2 regions of the Paucibacter hankyongi genome follow, and region 2 is predicted to be linked to the other one. Evidence: predicted binding sites of a transcription regulator. Region 2 holds the regulator's gene; the other holds the start of a gene.
What was found. Region 2 encodes LexA, which represses DNA repair genes until DNA is damaged. Its sites were predicted from a motif close to ACTGTATNNNNATACAGT; they were not measured.
Positions count from the first base shown of each region.

Region 1: a site for LexA is predicted at 1,435-1,452, ahead of WG899_RS07795 (PA0069 family radical SAM protein). Genes of this name have one in related genera too.

Region 1 covers NZ_JBBHJX010000003.1:413,573-421,284, forward strand. The annotation lists gene WG899_RS07790 (response regulator) at 1-240, shown strand, start outside; gene WG899_RS07795 (PA0069 family radical SAM protein) at 268-1,434, opposite strand; gene WG899_RS07800 (3'-5' exonuclease) at 1,547-3,499, opposite strand; gene dnaB (replicative DNA helicase) at 3,538-4,977, opposite strand; gene rplI (50S ribosomal protein L9) at 5,148-5,600, opposite strand; gene rpsR (30S ribosomal protein S18) at 5,614-5,904, opposite strand; gene priB (primosomal replication protein N) at 5,922-6,236, opposite strand; gene rpsF (30S ribosomal protein S6) at 6,344-6,706, opposite strand; gene WG899_RS07830 (sodium:solute symporter family protein) at 6,885-7,712, opposite strand, start outside.
Region 2 covers NZ_JBBHJX010000001.1:523,542-531,253, reverse strand. The annotation lists gene WG899_RS02365 (CvpA family protein) at 50-544, shown strand; gene purF (amidophosphoribosyltransferase) at 626-2,140, shown strand; gene WG899_RS02355 (O-succinylhomoserine sulfhydrylase) at 2,137-3,378, shown strand; gene gltX (glutamate--tRNA ligase) at 3,375-4,805, shown strand; tRNA gene WG899_RS02345 (tRNA-Ala) at 4,923-4,998, shown strand; tRNA gene WG899_RS02340 (tRNA-Glu) at 5,042-5,117, shown strand; tRNA gene WG899_RS02335 (tRNA-Asp) at 5,205-5,281, shown strand; tRNA gene WG899_RS02330 (tRNA-Ala) at 5,423-5,498, shown strand; tRNA gene WG899_RS02325 (tRNA-Glu) at 5,594-5,669, shown strand; tRNA gene WG899_RS02320 (tRNA-Asp) at 5,758-5,834, shown strand; gene lexA (transcriptional repressor LexA) at 6,235-6,951, opposite strand; gene WG899_RS02310 (asparaginase) at 7,059-7,712, shown strand, end outside.

The sequences.
Region 1 (7,712 bases), on a different contig from region 2:
CACTCGATGCGAGGCACGGCGCGCACCGGCGTTGAACTGCTGATTCAACAGGGTGGAGCCACCCGCAACGCCAAGCTGATCGATATGGCCAGCCTGGTGCTCAAGCGGCACACCGACAAAATTGACGACGCCGAGCAGTTGACGGAGCAAATCACCCAGCTGCAAAACCGCTACATCTTGCCGCTTGGGGCGACCATCAACCGCAACCGGGCGGCGGGCGGCATGGCCTTGCGTGTCTGACGCACGCCCACACGGTACGCGGCCTTTTCAGAACAACTCAATCTGGCGCGACAGCGCTGACTGCGCCGGCTGTTCCTGGGCGCCCGAAGCAGCGGGCCGCTGAAAACGCCCCAGATCCAAATCCATTCGCTCACGCGAAAGGCCCAGCCTTGCGCAGGCCTTGAGCATGCGCTGGCGGTTCAATTCGGCCCACAAACCCTCACCCTTCATGCGCGTATTGAAGCGCGCATCATTGTCTCGACCGCCGCGCATATCGCGAAGCCTGGCCATGATGCGGGAGGCCCGCTCGGGCACATGCTTTTGTAGCCAGTCTTGAAACAAGGGGTTGACCTCCCAGGGCAGGCGCAAGGGAATGCTGAAAGCGGCACGCGCGCCGGCCGCTGCGGCGGCCTCCAGGATTTGCTCCAACTCTGGCTCATTCAAAAACGGGATCAGGGGCGAAACACTCACCCCCACCGGGATGCCCGCGTCGGCCAGCGCCTTGATCGTTTGCAAACGCCGCAGAGGGGAAGCGGCACGCGGCTCCAATCGACGCGCCAACTCCGCATCCAGCGTGGTGACCGACACATAGACGGCCACCAGGCTCTGTGCGGCCATGGGCGCCAACAAATCCAGATCGCGCAGAATGCCGGCCGACTTGGTCACGATGGAAAAGGGGTGAGCATGTGCGCTCAGCACCTCGATCAAAGCGCGGGTGATGGCCAGCTTGCGCTCGACAGGCTGATAGGCATCGGTGGCGGTGCCCAGACATAGCAATTGCGGCTGGTAACGTGGATTCGCAAAGGCGGCACGCAAACGCTCGGCCGCATTCACCTTGACAATGATGCGGGTCTCGAAGTCGAGCCCCGGCGACAGATTGAGGTAGCTATGGGTCGGCCTGGCAAAGCAATAAATGCACCCGTGCTCACAACCGCGATAAGGGTTGATAGACAGATCAAAGTTGATGTCCGGCGATTGATTGCTGCTGAGAATGCGGCCGGCCTGCTCTTCGATGATTTGAGTACTGGGCGGGCAGTACTCCTGCTGCGCCTCTTGCTCCAAAGAGCCCCAACCGTCGTCGTACTGCTCGCGCTGCTCAGCCTGGAAGCGGTGTGCAATCGCCCAAGCGCTACCCCGTCCCTTCAGCGTCGCCGCGTCAACATACAGCGGCTGCGCTTGGCTTGGATTGCGGTTGGTGCTCGGCTTGAATGACATACTGTTAATGTATACAGTATTCATCTCCATTGCCAGGGCGCATCGCTGAATTGACGAGGCGATGCCGGCGGGTCAGCGGCTAAAGAGCTAAACCGCTAGGGCGCTAAAGTGCTTAAAGCAGCCCCGCCTCATGCAGAAAACGTGAGGGCTTGGCTGGATCGAAGGCCAAGGTCAGACGCTGCCGCGCCCGGGTCATCGCGACATACAGGAGATTGCGATTCTCGGCTGCGCTCACTTCGCCGACGAACTCGCCACGAGACAGATGCGGAATCAGCACATGATCGAATTCCAGGCCCTTGGCGGCTTCGATGCTGGACAGGGTGACGCGCTGATTGGCCTGCATGCGCGACTGCCCCTCCTGCAACTTTTGCAGCAGCCGGAAGCCCGCATCCAAGCCCTCGTCTTCGCCGGCCACCACCTGCACCAACTGCGCAATGTTGTCGCGCACCTGATGAATATCGGCCTGCCGCACCAACACAGCGCCGGCGAGCCCCACCGGATCCAACGCTTTCAGAAAACCTTCCGAAAAACTGTGCAGGTCTTGTGACTTGAACAGCGCCATTGCGGCGCGCAGCCTGGGCAAGGCCACGCCGGAGGCGTTGCGCAAGACCTGACCCTCGATGAAGTCCCGCATGCCATCCGGGTGCGCGCAAGCCTCCTCGATGGCCCGCCGCTGTGCAGTCACAGCGTCGAGGTGTCGTAACTCGGTGCTGTCGATCAAGGCACCGGCAAACTGCATCATCGCGGCCAAAGTCTCGGCGCGCAGCACTTTGGACGCGAAGCCGCTGAAGTCATCGAAACAGAAGGCGTAGAGCCCGCGCACCAGCAGCACTTCAGGCCGACGCAGGAAGGGCTGAAAGCCCTCCACCCGATAGCCCACACCCCGTTTGAGCAGCTCGCTTTCGATCAAGATCGAATGAGCGGGTTGCCGCAGCAAGATGCGCAACTCATGCAGCTCTTTTTGCTGCAAATGGTCGCGGGCCGTTTCCGCCACCAAGCGGGCCATGATGCGGTGTGACTCGCAGCTCAGTTTGCGGATTTCGGTTTCACGCTGCTGAAAAGCGGCGTAAGGCTTGCCGCCGGCCAGCGCGCCTGCGGCTTGCGCCAACTGGGGCCCAAAGCGATGGCTGGCCGTCAAAGGCAGGCGAATTGGCTGGCCCACTTCCTGGGTGAAGCTGGCATGCATAAAGGCCGCCTCGGCGCCGGCCTGCGAGTGAATCACCTGATCGCGGTCCCCTACGCCGACAAAAGCCGCGCGCCGGTTCTGATCCAGCAAGCCCTTCAACACGGTGAACATGGCCCGGTTGGTGTCGTGCATTTCATCGACGACGACCAGGGCCAGGCCCAGTGCCAGGCACCCGCTGTCGAGCTCTCCCTCTTCCGCGCTGAGCGCGCGCGCCAGATCGTAGGTGGCATCGCCTTCAAATCGAAAGGCCGGTCGATCGGGGTGGCCGCCGCGGCGAATGAACTCATAGGCGCTGCGCACCCGCAGCGTCAGGTAATCAAAGCCCAAGTCCTCGGCCAAGTCCGGGCTCATCGGCGCCTCGGCCGTCAACTGCTCGATCAGCATGCGGCCTTTGAGCACGGCAAAAGACTGCAGCAGCCCCTCGACCATGGCTGTCGGTGCAGCGCCAATCAACAGCTCATCGGGATAGCGCTCTTGGGGCAAGGTCTGGGCCCGCTCGATCGCCCGCAGCACATAGGGCTTGACCTGCTCTTCCGAGCGCAATTGCAAGACGCCATCGCCCTCTATAGCCCCCAGCAGCCACGCACTGAAGGACTCAAAGGTGTGGATGCGGATCTCTTGAAGCTGCTCTACATAGACGCCGACAAAGCGCAGCTGCTGACGCAAAGCCTGCACGGCAGGCTCGGTATAGGTCAGCGCCAGAATCATGGCCGGCTGTGCGCCGCGCTGCAGCGCCTGCGCGATGCGCAAGGCCAGGGTCGTGGTCTTGGCGGCGCCGGCATTGGCCTCGATCAACACATGCCGAGCCCGCGTCGTCTGGATGGTGACTTGCTCGTCCGTCGGGCGGAAGCTGCTCGGGGCAAAAATCGGATCGGACATCGGCAGTCTCAAGTAACTGAGGCGAGAAAAACCAGCAATCAGTACTCGTCGCCACCAGGGCCAACATAGCCCGGCGCCAGGTTCTCAAACTTGGTGTGCATGCGCTGGAAGGCCAGCTTGACCGTGCCGACCGGGCCGTTACGCTGCTTGGCGATGATGATCTCGGCAACACCCGGCTCCTTGCACTCTTCCTTGGTGTAGTACTCGTCGCGGTAGATGAACATGATGATGTCGGCATCCTGCTCAATGGCGCCGGACTCCCGCAAGTCGGACATCATCGGCCGCTTGTCCGGCCGTGTTTCCACCGAACGGTTCAGCTGCGACAGCGCAATCACCGGGCACTTCAACTCTTTGGCCAGCGCCTTCAAGCCGCGCGAGATTTCACCAATCACGGTCGCACGGTTTTCTTCATTCCCACCATTGCCGCTCATCAGCTGCAGGTAGTCGATGATGATGAGACCCAACTGGCCGCTGATACGGGCCTGGCGACGGGCGCGAGCGCGCACCTCACTGGGCGAAAGGCCGGGGCTCTCATCGATATAAATGGCCGCCTTGCCGAGCTTGTCGACCGCTTCGGACAAACGGCCCCATTCATCATCTGCCAAGCGGCCCAGACGCAAGCGGCTCTGGTCGATGCGACCGACCGAGCCCACCATACGCAGCGCCAACTGAGCCGCGCCCATTTCCATCGAGTAGATGACGACCGGCAGGCCTTCGTTGATGGCCACGTTCTCACCGATATTGACCACAAACGCGGTTTTGCCCATGGAGGGGCGCGCGGCCAAGATGATCAAGTCGCCGGGCTGTAGACCGGCGGTCATATTGTCCAGATCGTAAAAGCCGGTACGCACGCCGGTGACGTCTTCGGCGCCGTTCTCGGCCAACTCATTGACGCGGTCGATCAACGCCACCACCAGGTTGTCCATGCTGTGGAACCCCTGGCCGCCGCGGTTGCCTTCTTCGTTGATGCGGAAGATCTTGCCTTCGGCCTCGTCAACGATTTCCTTCACCGCCTTGCCCTGCGGGTTCATCGCAGCGCTGGCGATCTCATCACTGGCCGTCACCAGCTTGCGCAGCACGGCGCGCTCGCGCACGATCTCGGCATAACGGCGCAGATTGGCGGCACTGGGCACGCTCTGCGCCAAGGCATTCAAATAGGCCAGTCCACCGCATTCCTCGGCCTTGCCCAGAGATGTGAGCTCTTCGAAGACGGTCACCACGTCGGCCGGCTTGCCGGCATTGATCAGCTTGCCCACCGCCACGAAGATCAGCTTGTGCTCGAAGCGATAGAAGTCCGATTCGGTCAACAAGTCGCCGGCACGGTCCCAGGCCGAGTTGTCGATCAAGAGCCCGCCCAGCACGCTTTGCTCGGCCTCGATCGAATGCGGCGGTACGCGCAGACGCGCCACCTCATCGTCGCGACGGTCAGCGCCGATGGAAGAGCCCGGGAGAGGCGTGGAGGAGAAAGTTGCGCTCATGGATGGTGTTGCCCTGGACGGGTTCGCTGGCAGGAGCTGTGGACAAGTCTGTGGAAAGGCGGGGGATGCCTCTGTATAACATCATCCCCAGAAACGCAAAAAGCCGACGGCTTTGACAGCGTCGGCTTTTCTATTGGCTGACCCTTGCAGGTCAGTTCAATGCGCAGCGCTTAGTCGTTCTCGCGAACCACTTGCACGCTGATTTCCACGACCACATCGGTGTGGGGGGCAACGTTCACGGAGAACTCGCCAACCGCCTTCAAGGGGCCCAGAGGCATACGCACTTGGGTCTTGGTGATGGCGAAGCCCAGCTTGCTCAGGGCGTCAGCCACGTCAGCGTTGGTGACGGAACCGAACAGGCGGCCGTCCACGCCAGCCTTTTGGCTGATGCGCACGGTCTTGCCAGTCAGGCTCTCGCCCAGAGTTTGAGCAGCAGCCAGCTTTTCAGCGGCAGCCTTTTCCAACTCAGCACGGCGGGCTTCGAATTCCTTGATAGCCGCTTCGGTGGCACGACGTGCCTGGCGAGTCGGGATCAGGAAGTTGCGGGCATAACCGTTCTTAACCGTGACGACATCGCCCAGGTTGCCGAGGTTGGCCACTTTTTCAAGCAGAATAATTTGCATGGTTGGCTACTCCTCAGACCTTGTGCTGATCGCTGTACGGCAGCATGGCCAGGAAGCGAGCACGCTTGATCGCCACAGTCAGCTGACGCTGGAAGAATGCGCGCGTGCCGGTCAGGCGAGCGGGCGTGATCTTGCCGTTTTCGCCGACGAAATCGCGCAGCGTGTCGATGTCCTTGTAGTCGATCTGCTCAACACCGGTAACGGTGAAGCGGCAGAAACGCTTGCGACGGAACAGCAATGATTGGGTATTGCGCTTGGGCTTCTTGTCTTTAGAGAAGCGACCTTTTCCACGTGGTGGTGCCATCGTGTGACCTCTTTAATTTAATCCGGATTCGAACAATTCGGCGTCTGGCTGGTATTGATCGAGGTGATGTGGAAAACCGTTCCACGCCCCGCTTTTTGAGCGCTGAGGAAGCCTGAGAAACAAGCCGATCCGCCAACACCCAAGGCCTGCAGGCGCTTGCCGATTTCACCAATCGCCACCGCTTTGATTTCCATGGAAACCTTGCGGGGTCTGCCGGCTTCTTGCACCTGGGACTCATGTTTCAAGCAACAGTCCAGGGCCATCAATCCGGCCGGTGTGTATCTGACAAGTCCCAACTCCTGCAGACTCGCTTGCAAGATCAGTTGATTCACCGAAGAACCCACCAATGCTTGCCTGCGAATGACTCGGAGCAGGCCTTACTTTTCTTCAATACCGATTCAAACACCAGGCTTTAGCCAACTCAGCTTTGAAAGCTGAATTAGGCTGCCGCGACCTGAGGCGCCTTGCGAGCGTCTTCGCGATCCACAGACTTCATCATCACCGAAGGGGTGGTTTCAGCCTTGGACTTCAGCACAGTCAGGTGACGCAACACGGCGTCATTGAAGCGGAAGCCGGTCTCGAGCTCAACCAGGGTTTCCTTGCTGCACTCGATGTTCACGCACAGATAGTGGGCCTTGGCCAGCTTCTGGATCAGGTAAGCCATTTGACGGCGACCCCAATCTTCGACGCGGTGCACAGTGCCGCCACCGGTGGTGATCAGGCTCTTGTAACGCTCCAGCATGGCCGGAACTTGTTCGCTTTGATCCGGATGGATCAGCAGAACGATTTCATAGTGACGCATAAATACTCCTTGTGGATTCCAGCGAGCCGAGCCGTCTCCATTGAACAGCCCAGCCAACCGCTGAGGAAGCCGTGCCACAGCGTCTACACGTGGTCACGGCAAGGGGGAACCCGCGATTCTAGCGCAAGTTCCGATTTCCTCCTAGACCCGGGCCGGAAACTTTCAAGAACAGCCTGAATCAAGCCTTTGCCGCGGCGGAAGGGCTGCGCAGTCGGCCGAGCATCGCGGCCTCGGCCGGTGCTGGCGGCGGGGTCAGCCAACTGACCACGATCAGCGCCAAAAAGCCAGCCGGAACACCAAACACGCCGGCCGAGCTTGATTGAATGCCCCACCAAAGCTGAGCCTCGCCTGGGATACCAAAGGCCGCACGCAAAGACGGGTTGGCGGTCACCAAATAAAAGATGCTCACAGCCAGACCGGTCAACATGCCAGCGACCGCACCCCAACGATTGGCCCGCCGCCAAAACACCCCCAACAGCAAGGCCGGGAAAAAGGCCGCCCCCGCCACCGAGAAGGCAGCAGCCACCAGATAAAGAATGTCTGCCGGCCGGTGCGCCGCCACGGCCGCCGCCGCCAAGGCCGTGGCCAGCAACAAGGCCTTGGACAGGGTCACCCGACGGGTCATCGAAGCCCGCGGGCTCAGCAACCGGTAATACACATCATGTGAAAGTGCGGCCGATATCGTCAGCAGCAAACCATCGGCCGTGGACAAGGCCGCAGCCAAGCCACCGGCCGCCACCATTCCCGACACCACATAGGGCAGGCCCGCCAACTCAGGCGTGACCAGCATGATGATGTCGCTGCTGATGCGCAACTCGCCCAGTTGCAGCACGCCGTCACCATTCACATCGCTGATGGACAGCAGGCCCGGATCGAGCCGCGCCCATTGCGAAATCCAACTGGGCAACTGCTCGATCGGCGTGCCCACCAATTGCGTAAACACCTCGTACTTGACCATCACCGCCAAGGCCGGCGCGGTGAAGTACAGCAAGGCGATGAAGAACAA
Region 2 (7,712 bases):
GTGCCGCTCAGTATGAGTCGATTCAACACGGTGTTGGAGCGCTGAACGCGTGAATTGGATCGATTGGCTTTTGTTGGGCTTGATGTCCGTGTCCCTGCTGCTCGGTCTGTGGCGCGGCTTGGTGTTTGAAGTTTTGTCCCTGGCTGGTTGGTTAGTCGCCTATTTGGCCTCGCCCGTGTTAGCGCCTTGGCTGGAGCCTTGGCTGCCGCAGGAGAAGCTCGGCGCCAGTCTGGCCCATATGCTTGGCCTGGTGCTCGCCTTTGTGCTGGTTTTGTTGATTTGGGGGCTGGGGGCCAAGTTGCTGCGGGCCTTGCTGCATGCGTCGCCACTCAGCGTGGTGGATCGCTTGTTTGGTGCCTGTTTTGGCTTGCTGCGCGGCTTGCTGATCTGTCTGGCCTTGGTACTTGTCGTCGGCATGACGCCGGCGATAGAGTCGCAAGCTTGGGGCGCCTCGCAATTGCTGCCGGTGTTGCAGTCAACCCTGCAGGTGTTGCGCCCGCTGCTGCCGGCGGAACTGCTGCAGTCGGTGCCGGGCATGGCCTGAGTTCCGGTGGTGCCGGGCGTGAAGATTTTTGATGGTTCGTTTTTTTAGTTCGTTAGCGTCTCTACAAGACAAGGAATAGCCATGTGCGGCATCGTCGGCGTGATTTCTCGCTCTCCGGTCAACCAGCTGATTTATGACGCGCTGCTGCTGCTGCAGCACCGCGGTCAGGATGCGGCAGGCATCGTCACCATGCAGGGCAATAAGTGCTTCATGCACAAGGCTCGCGGTATGGTGCGTGACGTCTTCCGGACCCGCAATATGCGCGCGCTGCCCGGCTCAATCGGCCTGGGGCAGGTACGTTACCCGACCGCCGGCAATGCCTATAACGAAGAAGAGGCGCAGCCCTTCTACGTCAATGCGCCGTTTGGCTTGGTGCTGGTACATAACGGCAATCTGACCAATGCGCAGAGCTTGAAGACCGAGCTGTTCGATATTGACCGCCGCCACATCAATACCGAGAGTGACTCCGAAGTTTTGCTGAATGTCTTGGCCCACGAACTGGAACTGGCGGCGCGCGACCTGCCTCTGGGAGCCGAGGGCGTATTCAAGGCCGTCAGCGCCGTCCACAAGCGCATCAAGGGCTCTTACGCCGTCATCGTCTTGATCGCCGGCCACGGTCTGTTGGCCTTCCGCGATCCCTATGGCATTCGCCCGCTGTGCTTCGGCCAGGCGGCCGATGGTGAGTACATGGTGGCCAGCGAGAGTGTGGCGCTGGAGGGCAATGGCTTCCAGTTGATCCGCGATGTGGCTCCAGGTGAAGCTTTGTTCATCGACATGAACGGTACTTTGAGCACCCAGCAATGCGCAGAGAACCCCTCACTGCATCCTTGCATGTTTGAGTTCGTCTACTTGGCCCGCCCAGATTCGGTGATGGACGGCATCTCGGTCTACCAGGCCCGTCTCAATATGGGCGAGACCCTGGCGCAGCGCCTGATCTCCACCATGCCACCGAGCGATATTGATGTGGTGATTCCCATCCCCGAGTCGAGTCGCCCGTCAGCGATGCAATTGGCGCATCGCATTGGCAAGCCTTATCGCGAAGGCTTTGTGAAGAACCGCTATGTCGGCCGCACTTTCATCATGCCGGGGCAGGGCGCGCGCAAGAAGTCGGTGCGTCAGAAGCTCAACGCCATTGGCCTGGAGTTCAAGAACCGCAATGTGCTGCTGGTCGATGACTCGATCGTGCGCGGCACCACCTCGAAGGAAATCGTGCAGATGGCCCGCGAAGCCGGCGCACGCAAGGTGTATCTGGCATCGGCCGCACCGCCGGTGCGCTATCGCAATGTCTACGGCATCGACATGCCGACGAGCGAAGAGTTGGTGGCCCACAACCGCAGCATCGAAGAAATCCGTCAATTCATTGGCGCCGACGCCTTGATCTATCAGGATGTGGATGCCATGAAACGCGTGGTCGCTGCGCTGCAGCCGGCCGTGAAGGGCTTTGAAGCCTCTTGCTTTGACGGCGAGTACGTCACCGGTGATGTGACCGCTGAAGACTTCGCCAAGCTAGAAGCGCAACGTCGCGCCCAAGGTGATGAAGAAGAAGGCCCGGCCCGTACGCGACTGGCCTTGCAAAGTGGAGGCGAGGGCCAATGAGCCAGCAGGACGACCGCCGTCTTGCACGGGCCCAGTTGCCATCCGGCTTGCGGCCTGAGACCCTGGCCGTGCGCACGGCCTTGGCGCCCAGCCAGTACGGGGAGAATTCGGAAGCCTTGTTTCTGACCAGCACTTATGTGCAGCCTGACGCCGAGGAGTCGGCGCGGCGCTTTGCCGCCTCGGAGGACTTCACTTATTCGCGCACCAGCAATCCGACCGTGCGTGCGCTTGAAGCACGCCTGGCCGCGATGGAAGGTACGGAAGGCGCGATCGCGACCGCCACCGGCATGAGTGCCATACTGTTGCTCTGCATGGGCCTCTTGAAGGCGGGCGACCATGTGGTTTGCTCGCGCTCGGTTTTTGGTTCCACCATCAATCTGTTTGCCAAGGAGTTCGGCAAATTCGGGGTGGAAACCAGCTTTGTCTCTCAAACTGATCTGCAAGAGTGGCGCGAGGCCATCCGGCCCACGACGCGGCTTTTCTTTGCCGAAACGCCGACCAATCCCTTGACCGAGGTCTGCGACATTCAGGCCTTGGCTGATATCGCGCATGCCGCGGGCGCCTTGCTGGTGGTGGACAACACCTACGCCACGCCGGCCCTGCAACAGCCTGCCAAATTTGGTGCCGACTTGATCATGCACTCGGCCACCAAATTCATGGACGGCCAAGGCCGCGTGATGGCGGGCGCCTTGTGCGGTCCTAACCATCTGATCAAAGATGTGTTCGGGCCGGTGATGCGGACGCTGGGCATGGTCCTGGCCCCGTTCAACGCCTGGGTGATTTTGAAGGGCCTCGAAACCCTGAGCCTGCGTATGCGGGCGCAAAGCGAGCAAGCCTTGGCCGTGGCACGTTGGCTGGAGGCTCGCCCAGAAGTGGCGCGCGTCTATTGCCCTTCCTTGCCTTCGCATCCGCAACACGAATTGGCGATGCGGCAGCAGTCGGGGCAGGGTGGTGCGGTGCTTTCGTTTGAACTGCGCGCCGCTACGCCGGAAGCCGCGCGCGCCGCGGCGTTCCATGTGATCGACAGCACCCGTGTGCTCAGCATCGCCACCAATTTGGGCGACACCAAGTCCATCATCACGCACCCGGCAACCACCTCGCATGGTCGCCTCAGCGAGGCCCAGCGCCAGGCCGCGGGCATTGGCCAAGGCTTGATTCGTTTGTCGGTCGGTTTAGAGCATGTCGATGACATCACCGATGATTTGTTGCGCGGTCTTTCTACCTTGAAATCCCTATGAGCCAGAACGTTTCCAACACCGTGCGCACCCGTATTGCCCCATCGCCCACCGGCTTCCTGCATCTGGGTACGGCGCGCACGGCCTTGTACTCCTGGGCCTACGCCCGCCACTTCGGTGGTAAGTTTGTGCTGCGCATCGAAGATACCGATGTGGCGCGTTCGACCCAAGACTCTGTGGAACAGATTCTGGCCTCGATGAAGTGGCTGGGCTTGGACTATGACGAGGGCCCGATCTATCAGATGCAGCGTTTGGAGCGCTATCAGGCCGTGGCCGAGCAATTGATTGCCGAAGGCAAGGCCTACCGTTGCTACTGCACGCCGGCCGAGTTGAACGATATGCGCGAGGCCCAGCGCGCCCGCGGCGAGAAGACCCGTTACGACGGCCGCTGGCGGCCCGAGGCCGGCAAGACCTTGCCGCAAGTGCCTGCCGGCGTAGCGCCGGTGGTTCGCTTCAAGAACCCGCTCGAAGGCGATGTGACTTGGGACGATCTGGTCAAGGGCCCCATCACCATCAACAACCGGGAAATCGATGATTTGATCATCGTGCGCCCCGCGGGTGAAGACGCTCCCGCCGGTAGCTTGGGTGTACCCACCTACAACTTCGCCGTGGTGGTGGACGACTGGGATATGCAAATCAGCCATGTGTTCCGGGGTGACGAGCATGTCAACAACACACCGTGGCAGATCAATATCTTCAATGCACTGGGTGCCGCGCTGCCCCAGTTCGGGCATGTACCGGTGATCTTGGGCGATGACGGGCAGAAACTGTCGAAACGGCGGGGGGCGGTCAGTGTCACGGCCTATGAAGAGGCCGGTTATCTGCCCGAGGCGATGCTGAACTATCTGTCACGCTTGGGCTGGAGCCATGGCGACGAAGAACTGTTCAGTCGCGAGCAGTTGGTGTCTTGGTTTGATGGCACACACCTGAACAAGAGCCCCGCTCAGTGGGATCCGGCCAAACTCGAATGGGTCAACGGCCAGTACATCAAGCAGGCCGATGACGCACGCTTGGCGGCCTTGGTGGCTGAGCAATTACGCAAGCGCGGAATCGAAGCTGATGTGGCGCGTCTGCCAGCGATGTGTGCCTTGTTCAAGGATCGTTGTGCGACAACGGTGGCTTTGGCAGATTGGCTGGCGATGTATTTCGTGGCCGTCAGCCCCAGTGCTGAGGACTTGGCCGCTCATGTGACAGATGCAATCAAGCCCGCTCTGGCAAGCCTGGCCGAAAAGCTCGAAGGCGCGGAATGGACCAAGGCCAGTATTGCCGCGGCCATCAAAGAAACGATTGCCGCGCACGGCATCAAGATGCCTGTTTTGGCCATGCCGGTGCGCGCCTTGGTGTGCGGACGCGTGCAAACGCCGAGCGTGGATGCGGTGCTGGAGTTGTTCGAAAAAGAAATTGTCATCAAACGCTTGCGCTCCGTGTGAAATTCGTTCTACAATCTATGTCTTGCTTGAACAGCGCGATACACAAAACGTCGCGACGCACAGCAGCCAAAGCGAGCGAAAGCGAAGCAGTGGCAAGTAGTGCGGAGTAAAGGTTTTGGGGGTATAGCTCAGCTGGGAGAGCGCTTGCATGGCATGCAAGAGGTCAACGGTTCGATCCCGTTTATCTCCACCAAATCTAATTTGGCGGCGCGCAGTTCGAGAAGTTAGAAGGTTTAGTCCCCTTCGTCTAGAGGCCTAGGACACCACCCTTTCACGGTGACTACAGGGGTTCGAATCCCCTAGGGGACGCCAAGTTTGACAAGACTTGGTAGTTGTTTTGAGAATGTTTTAAGACAACTACAAATTTGTTCTGTATATTCGTGTTATACTAATATACATGGAGTGGTAGTTCAGTTGGTTAGAATACCGGCCTGTCACGCCGGGGGTCGCGGGTTCGAGTCCCGTCCACTCCGCCAACATTAAGCTCTGGTGAAAGTCAGAGTTGTTTGAAGCAGCGATAATAAATCGCTGCGGCGAGTAAGGTGAGAAATCAAATTACTTGTGATAGAATAAAATTAGTAGTGACGCTTGAATAGCGCGGCGCCCGCAGAATATTTGGGGGTATAGCTCAGCTGGGAGAGCGCTTGCATGGCATGCAAGAGGTCAACGGTTCGATCCCGTTTATCTCCACCACTTATTGCTTGTTGGTGATAAGTGGCGGCGCGCGGTTCAAGTGGGTCGATTCGAAGGGCTGAAAGGCTTTTTGAATCTGAAAATTAGAAGGTTTAGTCCCCTTCGTCTAGAGGCCTAGGACACCACCCTTTCACGGTGACTACAGGGGTTCGAATCCCCTAGGGGACGCCAAGTTTGACAAGGCTTGGCAATCATCTGAGGATGGTTGCAAAACTTGTTCGGTGAGTTAGTGTTTGAGTAATCAACTGCTAAGTCATTTGGAGTGGTAGTTCAGTTGGTTAGAATACCGGCCTGTCACGCCGGGGGTCGCGGGTTCGAGTCCCGTCCACTCCGCCAATATTGAAAGCCCTGATTGCGAAAGCAGTCAGGGCTTTTTCTTTTGCCAGTCATTTTCGATCACATTTGTCGGCCGAACGAGGTCTATTCCCGCATACTCATATCGAGTCTGTGATCCCAGACTACCGAATCGATTTCTCGAGAACTCTAACTCGGGACGGATTTGCAGTCTCCAAGGCCGTATGTAGCATTCACTCATACGAGTCGGGCACCAAGCCTGGAGTTTGATCTGGGTGCCGACTCGGTATATTGAGCTCCAAAAGCGCGCGAATAGGAGCGCAGATTTGATACTGAGAATTCTCAGAGTCCAATCGCATGTGCCCTTCGCGGATTTAAATCCCCGTCGTCAAGCCCATACGAATTCACCAGTAGGTTCTGGTGCGCCATGTTTTGAGCGCATTCAATTGAACATCTGGCCGCGAATCAAACCAACAGCCAACCCTTCTAGCACAAAACTCTCGTCGCCGTCGGCAACGAGAATCGGTGCAAAGTCAGGGTTTTCAGGCAATAACTCGATACCTTTGCGATTGCGTTGGAATCGTTTGACGGTCACGTCATCACCTAAGCGCGCCACCACGATTTGGCCATTCTTGGCCTCGGAAATTTTCTTCACCGCGAGCAGGTCGCCGTCCATGATGCCAATGTCTTTCATGCTCATACCACGGACCTTGAGTAGAAAGTCAGGCTTTTGCGCAAACATGCTGGCTTCGACGGCGTATGTCTGTTCAATATGTTCTTGGGCCAAGATCGGCTGGCCCGCTGCAACGCGCCCAACCAAGGGCAGAGTCAACTGGGCCAAGCTGGCAAGTGGCAGGGAAAACTGACGGCCGGGAGCGCCACCTATAGTTTGGCGAGACTCTTTTGCTTCGCGAGCCTGGTTGACCGCCTTCAATGTGTCAGACTTCAGCCTGATGCCGCGGGAAGTTCCGCCCACCAACTCAATGACGCCCTTGCGGGCCAGGGCTTGCAGATGTTCTTCGGCTGCGTTGGCGGAGCGGAATCCGAGTTCGGCAGCGATTTCGGCCCGGGTCGGAGGGGCGCCGGTCAGTTCAATGGCCTGTCGAACCAAATCGAGGATTTGTTGCTGACGTGCGGTGAGTTTCGGCTTGTCGTCCATGGGAATCCTGTTTGGGGTTGGCCTGAATATTTATCCAGCTACTGTATTTTCATCCAGCTGAGAAAAAAATGCAAAAAAACGATGCAAACAATAGGTCGCCAGAGTCCTTGACCACGCAGTCACCTGATTTGGTGTTGATCCTCGGCACCGGGGGCACGATCGCGGGTACGGCTGAAGATGCCTCTGACAATGTGGGATACCGCGCAGCCCAACTGGGTGTTGCGCAATTGGTCGCCGCGGTGCCGCCGCTGGCTGGGCAACGTTTGGAGACTGAGCAGGTCGCTCAGCTCGACAGCAAGGACATGGATTTTGAAACCTGGCAACGTCTAGCACTTCGTGTCCAGATCCATTTAGCGCGCCCCGAGGTGGCCGGGGTGGTCATCACCCATGGCACCGACACCTTGGAAGAGACTGCATATTTTTTGCAGCGCGTCTTGGGTCCGGCTAAACCGGTGGTGCTGACCGCGGCGATGCGTCCGGCCACCGCTTTGCAAAAAGATGGTCCTCAAAATCTGTTGGATGCCGTCACTGTCGCGACGAATCCATCGGCGTCAGGTGTTGTGGTGGTGTTCGCCGGTCAGGTTCATTCGGCCGAGCAGGTGCGCAAGGTGCACAGCTACCGCGTCGATGCCTTCGGTTCGGTCGATGGCAGTCGCTTGGCAAGCATCGAAGAGGGGCATGTTCGCTGGTTGGCTGTTGCGCACAGCCATGCGCCGGTTTTTGGCACGTCCTTGCTGGCAACGCTGCCGCCCAAACAATGG